DNA from 3 places in the Isoptericola sp. NPDC019571 genome. Region 1 is predicted to be linked to each of the others. Evidence: riboswitches for the same ligand, from Rfam matches in the RefSeq annotation. Region 1 holds a riboswitch; each other region holds the start of a gene.
The links. Region 1 has a riboswitch for S-adenosylmethionine ahead of ACH443_RS01185 (aminotransferase class V-fold PLP-dependent enzyme). Riboswitches for the same ligand answer to the same signal wherever they lie in the genome.
Positions count from the first base shown of each region.

Region 2: another riboswitch for S-adenosylmethionine. It lies ahead of ACH443_RS10865 (NADPH-dependent FMN reductase); the one in region 1 lies ahead of ACH443_RS01185 (aminotransferase class V-fold PLP-dependent enzyme).
Region 3: another riboswitch for S-adenosylmethionine. It lies ahead of ACH443_RS09390 (methylenetetrahydrofolate reductase); the one in region 1 lies ahead of ACH443_RS01185 (aminotransferase class V-fold PLP-dependent enzyme).

Region 1 covers NZ_JBIRXZ010000001.1:251,084-255,672, forward strand. Annotated here, with positions in the region: gene ACH443_RS01175 (O-succinylhomoserine sulfhydrylase) at 1-1,086, opposite strand, end outside; gene ACH443_RS01180 (rhodanese-like domain-containing protein) at 1,083-1,574, opposite strand; SAM riboswitch class IV at 1,878-1,994, shown strand; gene ACH443_RS01185 (aminotransferase class V-fold PLP-dependent enzyme) at 2,029-3,471, shown strand; gene ACH443_RS01190 (CsbD family protein) at 3,545-3,718, opposite strand; gene ACH443_RS01195 (NAD(P)-dependent oxidoreductase) at 3,829-4,589, opposite strand, start outside.
Region 2 covers NZ_JBIRXZ010000005.1:142,507-147,095, forward strand. Annotated here, with positions in the region: gene ACH443_RS10855 (nitrilotriacetate monooxygenase) at 1-832, opposite strand, end outside; gene ACH443_RS10860 (flavin reductase family protein) at 847-1,380, opposite strand; gene ACH443_RS10865 (NADPH-dependent FMN reductase) at 1,410-2,024, opposite strand; SAM riboswitch class IV at 2,046-2,180, opposite strand; gene ACH443_RS10870 (DoxX family protein) at 2,320-2,874, opposite strand; gene ACH443_RS10875 (hypothetical protein) at 3,023-3,442, shown strand; gene ACH443_RS10880 (DNA polymerase IV) at 3,516-4,589, shown strand, end outside.
Region 3 covers NZ_JBIRXZ010000004.1:269,637-274,225, forward strand. Annotated here, with positions in the region: gene metE (5-methyltetrahydropteroyltriglutamate--homocysteine S-methyltransferase) at 1-1,416, opposite strand, end outside; gene ACH443_RS09390 (methylenetetrahydrofolate reductase) at 1,445-2,479, opposite strand; SAM riboswitch class I at 2,485-2,591, opposite strand; gene ACH443_RS09395 (NADP-dependent oxidoreductase) at 2,685-3,584, opposite strand; gene ACH443_RS09400 (hypothetical protein) at 3,644-4,589, opposite strand, start outside.

The DNA.
Region 1 (4,589 bases):
GATGTCGACGACCTGCAGGGCGTCGAGGAACGCGAACGTCCGCTTCTTCGCCTCCGCCGGCTCGGTGCCCTCGGGCACCGCGAGGTCGAACGTCACGACCGTGCCGCCGCCCGACTGCTGCGCCTTGGCGAGCTCGTGCTGCGGGTGCGAGGGCAGGAACGGGTAGCGCACGCCGGTCACACCGTCGAGCTCCTCGAGCGCGGTCGCGACCTGCAGGGCTGCCGCGTTCTGGGCGCGCACGCGCACGTCGAGCGTCTCCAGGCCCTTGAGCAGCACCCACGCGTTGAACGGGCTCAGCGACGGTCCGGTGTTGCGCACGAACGTCTGCACCGGCCCGGTGAGGAACTCCTCCGAGCCGAGGATCGCGCCGCCGAGCACGCGCCCCTGTCCGTCGATGTGCTTGGTGGCCGAGTACACGACGACATCGGCGCCGAGCTCCAGCGGCTTCTGCAGGACCGGCGTCGCGAACACGTTGTCCACCACGACCACGGCACCCGCGGCGTGCGCGAGCTCCGCCACCCGCCGCACGTCGACGAGGTCCTGCATGGGGTTGGACGGCGACTCGAAGAACACGACGTCGGCCGGCGTGGCGAGGGCCTCCTCCCACTGCGAGGTCACGTGCCCGTCGACCAGGTCGACGCGCACCCCCCACTTGGCGAGGATCTCGTCGTAGATGACGTTCGTGGACCCGAACAGCGCCCGCGCCGATACGATGCGCGAACCGCTGGAGACCAGCGCGGCGAGGGCGTTGAACACCGCCGACATGCCCGACGCCGTGGCGTAGCAGGCCTCGGCACCCTCGATGAGGCGCAGCCGCTCCTCGAACGTGTGCACCGTCGGGTTGCCGTACCGCGAGTACAGGAACTGGGACCGCTCGCCGGCGAACGCCGCCTCCGCGTCCGCAGCCGAGCCGTAGGTGTACCCCTGGGTGAGGAACAGGCCCTCGGACATCTCCTGGAAGTCCGAGCGGCGGTGCCCGCCGCGCACGGCGAGCGTCGCGGGCCGGACCGTGGCGGGCAGCGGGCGCGAGCCGCCGAAGGTCGTGGGGTCGGCGCCGGGGCCGGTCGGGACCTGCGCGTCGCTCATCGGGCCTGCTCCGAGTCCTGCTGGGCTGCCCGCGTCGCGGCGGCGTCGTCGAACGCGCCCCACGGCAGGCCGCGCACCTTCCAGCCCTCGCGGTCGCGGACGCCGTCGAAGCCGGGGCCGCCCTCGAACCCCTCGAGCACGTTGTACGCCGGGCCCAGGCCGGACGCCGTCGCGAGGCGCGCCGCGCCGATCGAGCGCTGACCGGAGCGGCACAGGAAGACGATCGGGCTGTCGGCGGTCACGCCCGCGGCGGCCAGCTCGGCGAGGAAGCCGGCGTTGGGGCGACCGCCCGCCTGCACCCACTCGACGAAGAGGGGGGCCTTGCCGGCGGTGGCGGTGTCCGGCACGCCGATCGCGCGCCACTCGCCCTCGGTGCGCACGTCCACGAGGACGGCGTCGGGGTCGCCGGCGAGCAGGTCCCACGCCTGCTGCGGGGTGAGGTCGCCGGCGTAGCCCTCGGCGGGGCGGGGATCGATCTGGGTGCTCATCGCAGTCCTCCCATCGGTCGTGGCGGTAGCACCCTCGTCCGGTACGGCCGCCGTCGCCGACGACCGGCCCGCGGGTTGCTGCGGCGTCGACGTGCCACGTCACTCGGCCGCTCGGGATGGTCGTGGCGATCGTACGCCCGCCGTCCGCGTGCTGGTCACCCCGTCTCGCGACGCGAACGCCGCGCGTCCCCCGGGGTCGCGCGCCGGCGACGCCGAACCCGAGGTGGCCACCCTCGACCGCATCGTGAGAAGGACGCCGGATCCGCTTGACCGCGAGGTGCCGCGCACGCACGATGGGCGGCAGGTCAAGAGCGCCAGCGCGAAGCCCCGGCTCGCTGGCCGGCAACCCTCCTCTCGCGGCGGGGTGCCCCGGGTGACGACCTGGCCCCGCGCCGTCCGGCGTGCGGGCAAGCGCGGGGAGCCACCTCCCCGGCACGACCGAGGAGGACCACGCATGACCACGCTCACCACTGCGCCTGCGGTGCCCGCCGCGCGCGCCGCCGCCGTGCACGACGTCGCCCCCGTGCTGCCCGTCGTCGGCGGCGACACGCTCGTGCCGCTCGTCGACGGCCGCCAGGTGCCGTACGCCAACCTCGACGTCGCGGCGTCGGCGCCGGCCCTGCAGGCCGTGGCGGACCGGGTCGCGCGCGTGCTGCCGCTGTACGCCAGCGTGCACCGCGGCGCCGGCTACCTGTCCCAGGTCTCGACCGCCCTGTACGAGACGGCGCGCCGCACGATCGGCGCGTTCGTCGGCGCCCGCGAGGACGACCTCACGATCGTCACCCGCAACACCACGGACTCGCTCAACCTGCTCGCGGGCTGCGTGCCCGCCGACCCGGCCACCGGCGAGCCGGGCCGCGTCCTCGTGCTCGACATCGAGCACCACGCCAACCTGCTGCCCTGGCAGCGCGTCACCGACGCGACCGTCGTCACCGGCGGGCCGTCCGTGTCCGCCACCCTCGCGGAGATCGAGGAGGAGCTGAGCTCCGCCGCCGCGGCGGGCCGCCCCTACGCCCTGCTGGCGCTCACCGGCGCGTCGAACGTGACCGGCGAGGCGCTGCCCGTGGCCGACGTCGTCGCCGCGGCGCACGGCGCGGGCGCGCGCGTCGTGCTCGACGGCGCCCAGCTGGTGCCGCACCGCCGCTTCTCGCTCGCGGAGACGGGCGTCGACTACGTCGCCTTCTCGGGCCACAAGACGTACGCGCCCTTCGGCGCGGGCGCCCTGGTCGGACGCCGCGACTGGCTCGACGCCGGCACCCCGTACCTCGCCGGCGGCGGCGCCGTGCGCCGGGTCCGCACCACCACCACCGAGTGGCACGAGGGCCCCGCCCGGCACGAGGCCGGCTCGCCCAACGTCGTGGGCGCGGTGGCGCTCGCGGCCGCGTGCGACGAGCTCGCCGCGCTCGACCCGTGGGTCGCCGGCGAGCACGAGGACGCCCTGCGGCGCCGCCTCGTGGACGGGCTGGGCGAGGTCGAGCGCGTCGAGGTCGTGCACGTGTGGGACGACGCCGTCGACCCGGTGGGGGTCGTGACGTTCACGGTCTCCGGGTACGACCCGGGCCTCGTCGCCGCGTACCTGTCCGCCGAGCACGGCATCGGGGTGCGCGACGGCCGGTTCTGCGCCCACCCGCTGCTCGGCCGCCTCGGGTTCGATGCCGGGGCCGTCCGCGCGTCGGTGGGCCTCGGCACGGCGGGCGAGGAGGTCGAGCGGCTCGTCGCCGCCGTCCGCTCGCTCGTGACCGAGGGGCCGCAGGCGCGGTACGACGTCGTGGACGGGCTGTGGGTCGTCGTCGACGACCCTCGCCCCGTGCCCGAGGGCTCCGGCCTCGAGGGGCTGCTCGCCACCGCCGCGCTGGGCGCCGACGAGGCCTTCGGCTGCCTGCCCGACGACCTCTGAGCCGTCGGTCCCGCCCCGGGCGGACATGACGACGGGGCGCCACCGTGCGGTGGCGCCCCGTCGTGTCAGCGGGTCAGCCCTTGAACGCGTCCTTGACGTCGTCGCCCGCCTGCTTGAGGTTCGCGCTGGCCTGCTGGGCCTTGCCCTCGGCCTCTTTGCTCTCGTCGTCGGTGAGCTTGCCCGTGGCCTCCTTGGCCTTGCCTTCGGCCTCTTCCGCCAGGTGCTTGGCCTTGTCTCCCAGTCCCATCGGGGCTCCTTCCGTCAGACGAACGACCTCGAAGACCGACCGTAGGCGCGTGCCCGCCGGCTCGCACGCCGACGTCTCAGGCCGTGGTCCTCCGGCCGGCGACCGGCAGGTCAGGGCGTCGGGCGGCCGAACTCCTCGATCAGCACCGGGTACTGCTCGTGACCGTGGCCCGCGGCGACGCCACGGTCGGCCACGGCCTTGAGCAGTCTCGGCAGCTCGGTGCTCACGCCCAGCGCCTCGCTCTCCTCGACGAGGTGCGCCATCGCACGCGCGTCCGTCTCGAGGGCCGAGGCCTCGGCCGGGAACCGGCCGCGGTCGACCTGCTCCGCGTAACCGGGCAGCCACGCGGCCACGCCCTCCGCGATCTGCCGGGCGAACGGCGCGAAGGCGGCGGCGTCCACCCCGGCCGTCCGGAGCATGGCGGTGCCGTGCAGCCACGCGTCGAGGACGCTCCACATCATCGTGAGGCCGGCCGCGTCGTAGAGGGACGCCAGCCCGGGGTCCTCGCCGAGGTGGGTGACGGTGCCGAGCGCCGCGAGCGTGGCCGCGTGCGCGTCGAAGTCGGTCCGGGGCCCGCTGTGCAGGACGACCGCGTCCGCCGTCCCGATCGCGGAGGGCACGGCCATGATCGCGCCGTCGAGGTAGCGCGCGCCGCGTCGGGCGGTCCACCGGGCGGTCTCCCTGGCCTGCGAGGAGCTGCTGGACGTGAGGTTGACCAGCGTGGCGCCGGCGACGTCGACGCCGTCCTGGCCGATCAGCTCGCGCACGGCGTCGTCGTCGGTGAGGCAGACGACCGTCAGGCCGTCGGGGCGGAGCGCCGCGGCCGCCGAGGGCGCCAGGTGCGCGCCGTCCGCCACCAGCGCGTCGGCCT
Region 2 (4,589 bases), on a different contig from region 1:
GTGCGGTGCGGCCGTCGGCGTCGAGCACCACCTCCAGGTCGACCACCGCCAGTGCGGCGCCGTCGTCCGCGCCGGGCGCGGGGGCGGTCGCGGCGCGCGCCGCCGCCCGGGCGGCCGCGATGTCGGAGCCGCCGACGAGCGCGACGTCGACCAGGGGATCGTCGCTCACCGACGGCGCGACGTCGCCGGCCGGGGCGAGCACCACGAGCTGCCCCTGCGGCGGCCGGGGGCTGATGAGCGGGCCCTTCACCGAGAAGGTCTCGCCCACGAAGTCGACGTGGTGCAGCCGGTCGCGATCCACGTAGCGTCCGGTCGCGACGTCGCGGATCACGGCGTCGTCCTCCCACGAGTCCCAGAGGTCGCGCACCACCTGCACGACGTCGCGGGCCTCGCGGGCGAGATCGGCGACAGGCTCGCGACCGTAGGCGTCGGCCGTCTCCGGGGTGCGGGTGGCCGCGGCGAGCCAGCCGCCGCGGCCACCCGCCACGATGTCGAGGGAGGCGAGCTGGGCCGCGACGTGGAACGGCTCCGGGTAGGTGGCCGGGACCTGGGGCACCAGGCCGATCGCGGTGGTGGTGCGGGCCACGAACGCCGCGCGTGTGACGGCGTCGAGCCGCGCGGAGCCGGGCGACCCGGCGACCGCGGGCAGCAGCGCGTCGGCGAACGTCGCGAAGGTGACGCCGGCGTTCTCGGCACGCCGCACGCCGCGGGCGAGGCGAGGTGCCCCGACGAGCTCGGCCGGCGTGAGGCCTGTCGCGGGGGCTGCCGCAGGGTGGGCGCCCGCGCCGTCGACGTCGAGCCCGACGACGAAGGGGGTGGTGAGGTCGGTCATGTGTCGCTGTCCCGTCAGATCGCGGACTCGTCGCCGAGCCGGTGGTAGGTGCGGTCGAGGTAGACCAGGGGCGAGGTCCCGTCCGACCCGGACTGCAGCGCGCGCAGCGAGACCAGGTAGCTGTCGCCGACCGGGGTGCGCTGCAGCACGCGGGCGCGCACCCAGGAGACGGCTCCGTCGATGACGGGCTCGCCCGAGGGCAGCGCCGTCCAGCCGCCCCCCGCGAAACGGTCGATGCCGCTGGTGGCGAAGCGGGCGGAGAGGTCGTCCTGGTGGTCGGCGAGGAAGCTGATCGCGAGCGTGCTGGCCGCCGAGACGGCGGGCCAGGACGACGACGTGGACGCCAGCGAGAACGCGAGCAGGGGCGGCGCGGCGGACACGGAGATCACGGACGTGGCGGTGAACCCGACGGGGCGGCCCGCGTGCTCGAGCGCGACGACGGCCACGCCGGCCGGGTGCTGGCGGAACACCGTCTTGAACTCGTCCGGGGACAGCTGGGGCTCGTCCTGCTGGGCCAGGAGCTCCTCGATCTCGGACAGGGCGGACAGGTCGGTGCGCTGGTGGGCGTGTTCCGTGGTCACAGGGCGGCTCCCGTCAGCTCGGTGGTCGAGGGGGTGGTCGAGGGGGTGGCCGTGGGGGTGGTGGTCGTGGCCGACGGGACGGGGACGCCGGCGGCCCGGCGCAACGGCGTCGCCCAGCGGGCGAACCAGGGGTCCAGCGCCTCGCCGAGCTCCGGCAGCTGGGCCTCGGTGAGGGTCAGCGTGCGGGTGGGCACGACCGCACCCAGCTCCACGAGCACGGGTCGGAGGTGTGCCTCGCCGGCGAGGGCGTGCGCCGGGTTACCGGACACGACGAGCGGCACGACGACGACGCCCGCCAGGCCGTCGGGCCCGTAGAGGTCGAGGAACGCCTTGAGGAGGCCCGTGTAGGAGGCCTTGTAGACGGGGGTCGCGACGACGGCGACCGTGGCGCGCGCCAGGCGCTCCTTCGCCGCGTCGGCGGCCGGGTGCGCGGCCGTGAGGATCTCGCCCGCGAACGCCGCGAGCTCGATCGTCGCCACGTCCGCGGTGCCGAGCAGCTCGGCGACGCGGCTGGCGGCGGCCTCCGCCGCGGTCACGGTGCGCGAGCCCGCGCGCGGGTTGCCGGAGACCACCACCACGGAGGGGGTGGCGGGGCGGGTGTTCTCGGTCATGGGTCGTCCCTCGCAGTCCGTCGATCACGCTTGCCGCACGGCGTCTCGACCCGCGGGGACGGGCCGGCCGGCGGCCAGGTCATCTCCCGGAGCACCCCGCCGTGACATGGGGGTTGCTGCCCAGCCAGCCGGGGCTTCGCGCTGGGGCTCGTGACCTGCGCGGAGGTATAGCAGCCGGTCGGACGAACGCCAGGGCCGTCCGGAGACTTCTCACCATCCGGACACGTGGACGCACCGGAGCCTCCGGCCGGGGGACGGCCGGAGGCTCCGGGGTGGTGCGAGGGCGCCTGTCTCGTCAGGCCTCCAGGCGCAGGCGCGCGCCGAGCGCGACGGCCGCGACGACGGCGGCGCCCGCGACCAGGACGACGTCCTTGAGCACGTACTGGCCCAGCAGGGTCATGCCGTGCCCGAACAGCTCGTCGCCGAACAGCGCGACGGGGGACAGGATGCCGACCATCGCGACGGCGAGGACGACCAGCCCGACCCGCAGCAGGCGGCCGGAGACCAGGGTGAGCCCGATGAAGGTCTCCATGACGGCGACCAGGACGACGGCGGTCGTGGCGGGGACGAGCCCGAGCGTGAGCGTCTCGACGGTGCGGCCCGCGATCTCCTCGGCGGGGCTGGCGCCGGGGAAGAACTTCAGGACGCCGAAGCCGAGGAACACGAGCCCGAGCGCGACCCGCAGAGCCGGGACGGACCACCGGGTCAGGAACCGGGCCAGGGCGGTGACGGCGACGTCGAGCCGCAGCGCCACCTGCTCGGCCAGCGCGTTCGGGAGCCGACGGGCGGCGGGGGCGCTCGGTGCGCGGGTGCCGGCGGTCGTGCGGTGGGTCGGGGTGGAGACGGACATGGTGGTGCTCTCTTCCAGGGGGAGGTGCGACCCGGGGGTGGTCGCCCTGGGAGAGAGCGGCCCACGGGGCCGGGAATGCGTGCGCCCCCGGTTTTCGCCCGGTCCTCACCCGCTCGACGACGCGCCCGGCACCGCCTACGGTGCCGGCATGGACCACGAGCCGATGCGACGGGTCGCCGAGTTCCGTGCGGCGTTCGACCTCGAGGTCGAGACCGCCCGACCGGGTCTGGCGGAGCACCGCCGGGCGCTGCTGGCAGAGGAGTCCGGGGAGGCGGCCGAGGCGCTCGCGGACCTCGCGACGGCGCTGGCCGAGGGCGGCGACGTCGCCGCCGCGTACCGGGCCGTGGCGAAGGAGCTGGCCGACGTCCTCTACGTCACGTACGGCGCCGCCGACGCGCTGGGGATCGACCTTCCGGCGGTGTTCGTCGAGGTCCACCGCTCGAACATGAGCAAGGTGGACGCCGACGGCTGCGTGCTGCGGCGGGCGGACGGCAAGGTGCTGAAGGGGTCGGGATACAGCCCGCCGGACCTCGGCGCGCTGGTCTCCCCGCCGACGGGCCCCGCGTAGGTTTCCGCACGACGGTCCCCGCGCGGACGTCCCCGCGCGGCGCGGGCGGGACGTCGTGACGCAGACTCGGGGCATGGGCGCGCGCCGCTTCCGCTGGGTGCTGCACGTCGACCTCGACCAGTTCCTGGCCGCGGTCGAGGTGCTGCGGCGCCCGGAGCTCGCGGGCAGGCCGGTGATCGTCGGTGGGCGCGGCGACCCGACGGAGCGGGCGGTGGTCTCCACCGCGTCGTACGAGGCGCGGGCGTACGGCGTCCGGTCGGGGATGCCGCTGCGCGTGGCGGCCCGCAAGGTCCCGGACGCGGTGATCCTGCCGGTCGACCACCCGGTGTACGAGGCGGCCTCCGCGCAGGTGATGGGGGCGCTGCGCGGGCTGGGCACGGTGGTCGAGGTCCTCGGCTGGGACGAGGCGTTCCTCGGGTACGACGGCGAGGCCCCGGAGGCGTTCGCGCACGACGCGCAGCGGGCGGTGCTCGACGCGACCGACCTGCGCTGCTCGGTCGGCATCGGCGACACCAAGGTCCGCGCGAAGATCGCGACGGGGTTCGGCAAGCCGGCGGGTGTCTACCGGCTCACCGCGGAGAACTGGTTCGAGGTGATGGGGGAGCGTCCGACCTCCGACCTGTGGGGCGTGGGCCCCCGGGTGTCGAAGCGGCTCGCGGCGCACGGCCTCGACACCGTCGCGCAGCTCGCCGCCGCGGACGACGCCGTCCTGGTCGGCGAGCTCGGGCCGCGGATGGGCGCCTGGTACGGGGAGCTGGGGCGCGGGGAGGGCTCCGCCGTCGTCGACGACACCCCGTGGGTGGCCCGCGGGCACAGCCGGGAGACCACCTACCAGCGCAACCTCACGACGACCGACCAGGTCACGGCGGCGTTGCGCGAGCTCGCCGCGCAGGCGCACGCGGACACCGAGGCCGAGGGCCGGGCGGTGTTCCGGGTGGGACTCAAGGTGCGCTACGCGCCGTTCTTCACGCGGACGCTCTCGCGGAAGCTCCCGGCACCGACGCGCTCCCTCGAGGAGGTGACCGCCGCGGTGCTCGACCTCGCGGCCGGGCTGGAGCCCGGCCGCGAGGTGCGGCTGCTCGGCGTCCGCGCCGAGATGGTGATGCCCGAGGGCGGCACGGACGCCGAGACCACGCCGGTGCGCGGG
Region 3 (4,589 bases), on a different contig from region 1:
GTCGAGCCGCGCGGCCTGCGCGGCAGCGCGCTCCGCGTACGGGCCACGGGCGAAGTCGGCGTCGGTGAGCGCCGCGGCCCGGTCGCGCACCGCGGGCACGACGACGCCCTCCGCCGTCGCACGCGAGGCCACGGCCGCGGACGACGCGGCGAGCGCGTCCGCGACGGACTCCCGCCCGTCGGCGAGGGCACGGGCCAGGGTCGCGACCTCGCCCACCTTCTGGTCGGCGAACGCGAGCCAGTCGCGCAGGCGCGGGTCGAGCGTGGTGCCCGCCGCCTGCTGGTCGAAGACCTCGTCCTCGACGTCGTGCGGCACGTGCAGCAGCGACGTCGACGTGCCGACGGCGAGGGCCCCGGCGCCGAGGCCCCGCAGCGACTCGACGACGTCGAGCTTGGCGGCCAGGTCGGCCCGCCAGACGTTGTGCCCGTCGACCACGCCGGCGACGAGGGTCTTGTCCTCGAGACCCGGGACCGGGCCGGCGGGCACGGCGCCCTTGACCAGGTCGATCGCGATCGCGTCGACGTCGGTGCCCGCGAGCACGGCGAGTCCGTCGTCGCCGAGCCCGCCGAACGGCGCCGTCAACAGGATCGCGGGCCGCACGCCCGCCGAGTCCTCGGAGGCGGTGTCGTCGGTGGCCGTCGCGAGGTCGGTCGCCAGGGTGCGGTACGCCGAGGCGATCGCCGCGTGCAGGCGCTCCGCCGGCACGTCGAGGGAGTCCGTGACGAGCGCGGGCTCGTCGAGCTGCACCCACGGCACGCCGACGGCGGCCAGCGCGCGGAGCAGGTCGGCGTACGCGGCGACGACGTCGTCGAGCCGGTCGAGCGGGTGGAAGCCCTCGCCCGCCTCGTCGGCCGCCTTCGACAGCGCGAGGAACGTCACCGGGCCCACGAGCACCGGGCGCGTCGTGACGCCGGCCTCCTTGGCCTCGGCGTACTCGCGCACGATGCGGTGGTCGGCGAACGAGACCGGCGTCGTCTCGCTGATCTCCGGCACGAGGTAGTGGTAGTTGGTGTCGAACCACTTGGTCATCTCGAGCGGGGCGTCCTCGCCGCGGCCGCGGGCCACGGTGAAGTAGCCGTCGAGCTCGAGCGAGCCGTCCGCGTCGTCGAGCAGGTCGCGGAACCGCTCGGGGACGGCGCCCAGCAGCGCGACGACGTCGAGCACCTGGTCGTAGTAGGAGAACGCGCCGGGCACGGAGCCGTCGTCGGGGTTGAGGCCGAGGTCGACGAGGCGGCGGGCCGTCTCGCGGCGCAGCGCGCCGGCCGCGACCTCCAGGTCGACGGCGTCGGTGCGCCCGGCCCAGAACGACTCGACGGCCTTCTTGAGCTCGCGGCGGCGCCCGATGCGCGGGTAGCCGAGGATCGTGCCACCGGGAAATCCCGTGGCGGGGGTGGGGCGTGTCGATGTGGTGGACATGAGCACTCCAGAGTTCGGGCTCCGCGCGTCAGACGGCGGGAGCCTGGGTCGGGATGCTCGGTACCCACGGCCTTCTGGCCAGGTCCGCGCCGTCCGACGTGGCGTCGGCCGGCGCCGGTCCGCCGAGGTGGACACCCTCGAGCAGGTCCAGAGCGGGACGGTACTTGTTGAACGTGTACACGTGGATGCCGGGTGCGCCCGCGTCGAGCACGCGCTGGGCGAGCTCCACGGCACGCGCGGTCCCGTAGGCGTGCTGGGCCTCCGGGTCCGGCAGGGCGTCGAGCGCGTCCAGCAGGTGCCGGGGCGCGCGGACGCCGGTGAGCTCCTCGACGCGACGGAGCCGGCGCGGCTCGGTCGTGGGCAGCTGCCCGGCGAGGATCGGGATCGTCACCCCGGCCGCGCGGGCCTCGGCGACGAAGTCGGTGTAGGAGTCGGCCTCGTAGAACAGCTGCGTGATGGCGAAGCTCGCCCCCGCGTCCTGCTTCTCCTTGAGGCGCCGGACCTCCTGGGCCCGGGTGGTGCCGGCCTGCACGTTGCCGTCGACGAACGTCGCGACGGCGATCGTCATCGGGCGCGCGGCGCCGCGCAGCGCGGCCCCGGGGTCGGTCGCGCAGCGCCGCGCCTCGACCTCGCGCAGCAGGTGCACGAGCTCGATCGAGGACGCGACGCCGTCGGCGGGCGGCTCCCAGTCCGGCTGGTCCTTCGGCGGGTCGCCCCGCAGGGCGAGGAACGCGCGGGTGCCGGCGTCGAGGAAGTCGTCGATGACGGCGGAGACGTCCTCGCGGTGCGCGCCCACGCAGGTCAGGTGGGCCACGGGCAGGACGGGCGTGCCCGCGAGCAGGGTGGACACGACCTGGCGTGCGGTCGCCCGGTCACCGCCGCCGGCGCCGTACGTCACGGACACGAAGTCCGGTCGTGCGGCCACGAGCCGGCGCGCCGTCTCCCAGAACTTGGGGGCGGCGTCCGGCCGGCGCGGCGGCATGAGCTCGAACGAGACCGTCGGGCGTGCCGGCAACGCCGGCTGAGCTGCCGGGGTGGGCGAAAGGGATGCCTCTGCGACCATGCGTCACTCCATCGATCCTGGCGTGAGCACCTTCGTCCTCGGGAGGCTTCCGTCGGAGAACGGGTTGCTGCGGCGTCGTCGAGCCAGGACTCTCGGCCGCTCTGGATGGCTTGTCACGCGATCGTACGCAGCATCCGCGATACGGGCGAGGATGAGACCGCCTGGTGAGACGATCGCCGATGCAGATCGGGCGGGAACGCCCTGCTCAGGGCACCAGCACGACCTTGCCGCCCGCGCGGCCCGTCTCGACGAGCGCGTGGGCGCTCGGCGCGTCGGCCAGCGGCAGCACCGCGCCGACGGTGGTCACGAGGTCGCCGCGGGCCAGGGCGTCGACGGCCTCGGCGAGCTCGCCGGCGTCGCGCTCGGACCGCCAGCTGGCCTCGACGCCGAGGTCCGCCGCGGCGTCGTCGGCGATGGTGACGATGCGCTCGGTGCCGCCGCGCAGGGCGATCGAGTCGGGCAGCACGCCCGCGCCGGTGGTGTCGAGGACGGCGTCCACGCCGTCGGGGGCGAGGGCGCGGACCCGCTCCACGAGCCCCGCGCCGTAGGTGGTGGGCGTCGCGCCGAGGGCGGCGACGCACTCCTGGTTCCGCGGCGACGCCGTGCCGATCACGCGGGCGCCGCGACGCACGGCGAGCTGGACGGCCAGCTCGCCCACCGACCCCGAGGCGCCGTGCACGAGCAGGGTCTCCCCGGGCCGGACGTCGAGGAGGCGCAGCACGCGGGTCGCGGTCTCGGCCGCGACGGGGACGGTGACGGCGTCGGTCGCGGCGAGCCCGTCGGGCACGCGCGCGAAGACCGACGTGAGGGCGAGCTCCGCGTACCCGCCGCCGACGGCGAACCCGACCACGCGGTCGCCGGGCGCGACGCCGGCCACGCCGTCCCCGACCTGGTCGACGACTCCCGCCACCTCCAGCCCGGGCACGACGGCCGACGTCGGCGCCGGGCCGCCGGTCGCCCCGGCACGCGACTTCACGTCCCAGCCGTTGACGGCGGCCGCCTCGACACGCACGCGCACCTGGCCGGGCCCGGCCTGCGGGTCGGGGACGTCGGCGAGGTGCAGCGCCTCGGGGCCGCCGTGGGTCTCGAACACGATCGCGCGCACGTCTCCTCCTCAGGCAGTAGCGGAACACGGTACCGAGGTCCTCGTGCCCCGGGCCGAGATCAGGGGAGCACCGGTGCGGCGTCGGCGTCGGTCGGGCCCGTGACGTCGCCGGGCGCGCTCATGAGCCATTCGGTGGCGAACAGGACCTTGTCGGTGAGGCCGAGGATCGCGTCGCGGATCTCGACGTGCGGGGTGGAGAACGCGAGTCGGGCGACGGACCGTGCGCCGGGAGCCGGCGCCCAGTAGTCGACCAGGAGCAGGGAGACGTCCTGGCCGCCGAGCTCGGCCGCACCCCGGCCGACGCGGACGTGGCGCAGGAACGGCCCCGAGAGGGTGTCGGTGACGGTGAGCTCGTCGTCGGGTCCGAGCCGGGGGTGGAGGCGGTCGTGGATGCGTTGCAGGTGCGTGACCTCGCCGGCCTCGGGGCCGAGGTCGTGCCAGTACAGCGTGAGGTTGAGCGCGAGGGCGGCGTCCTTTCCGGGCAGCACCAGGTAGGCCATCACCTGCCCGCCCGCGGCCGCGGCCTTCGCGGCGACCGCGGTGAGCTGCTCCCGCAGGTCGCGCCGCAGCCCTGCCCCGCGGTCGCCGAGCCCCGCGCCCTGCTGCTTGACGATCGCACGGATCTGCAGGTCGCGCTGCGCCTCGTCCTCCAGGTCGATCAGGGCCCAGTGGTCGGGCAGGTTGAGCTCGATGCCGATGCCGCGTGACCCTCCGGGCTCGTCCACGCTGGCCATGGCGTGCAGGCCCTCGATGCTGATGCCCGCCCCGGAGTCGTCGGACATACCCGTCGGATCGTCGTCGGGGTCGAGGTCCAGGGCGGCCAGAGTCTCGGCGACGCCGAGGACCATCGGGTGCGGCCCGGCAGGGTCGACCACGACCCGCTCGAGCACCGCGCCGTGGCGCGTGAGGAACGGGGCGAGCGAGTCGCGACGACGCAGGCTGAACTCGCGTCCCGGGTCGTCCCCGAGGAACGTCTCGAGAGCCTCGGGGGAGGAGAAGAGACAC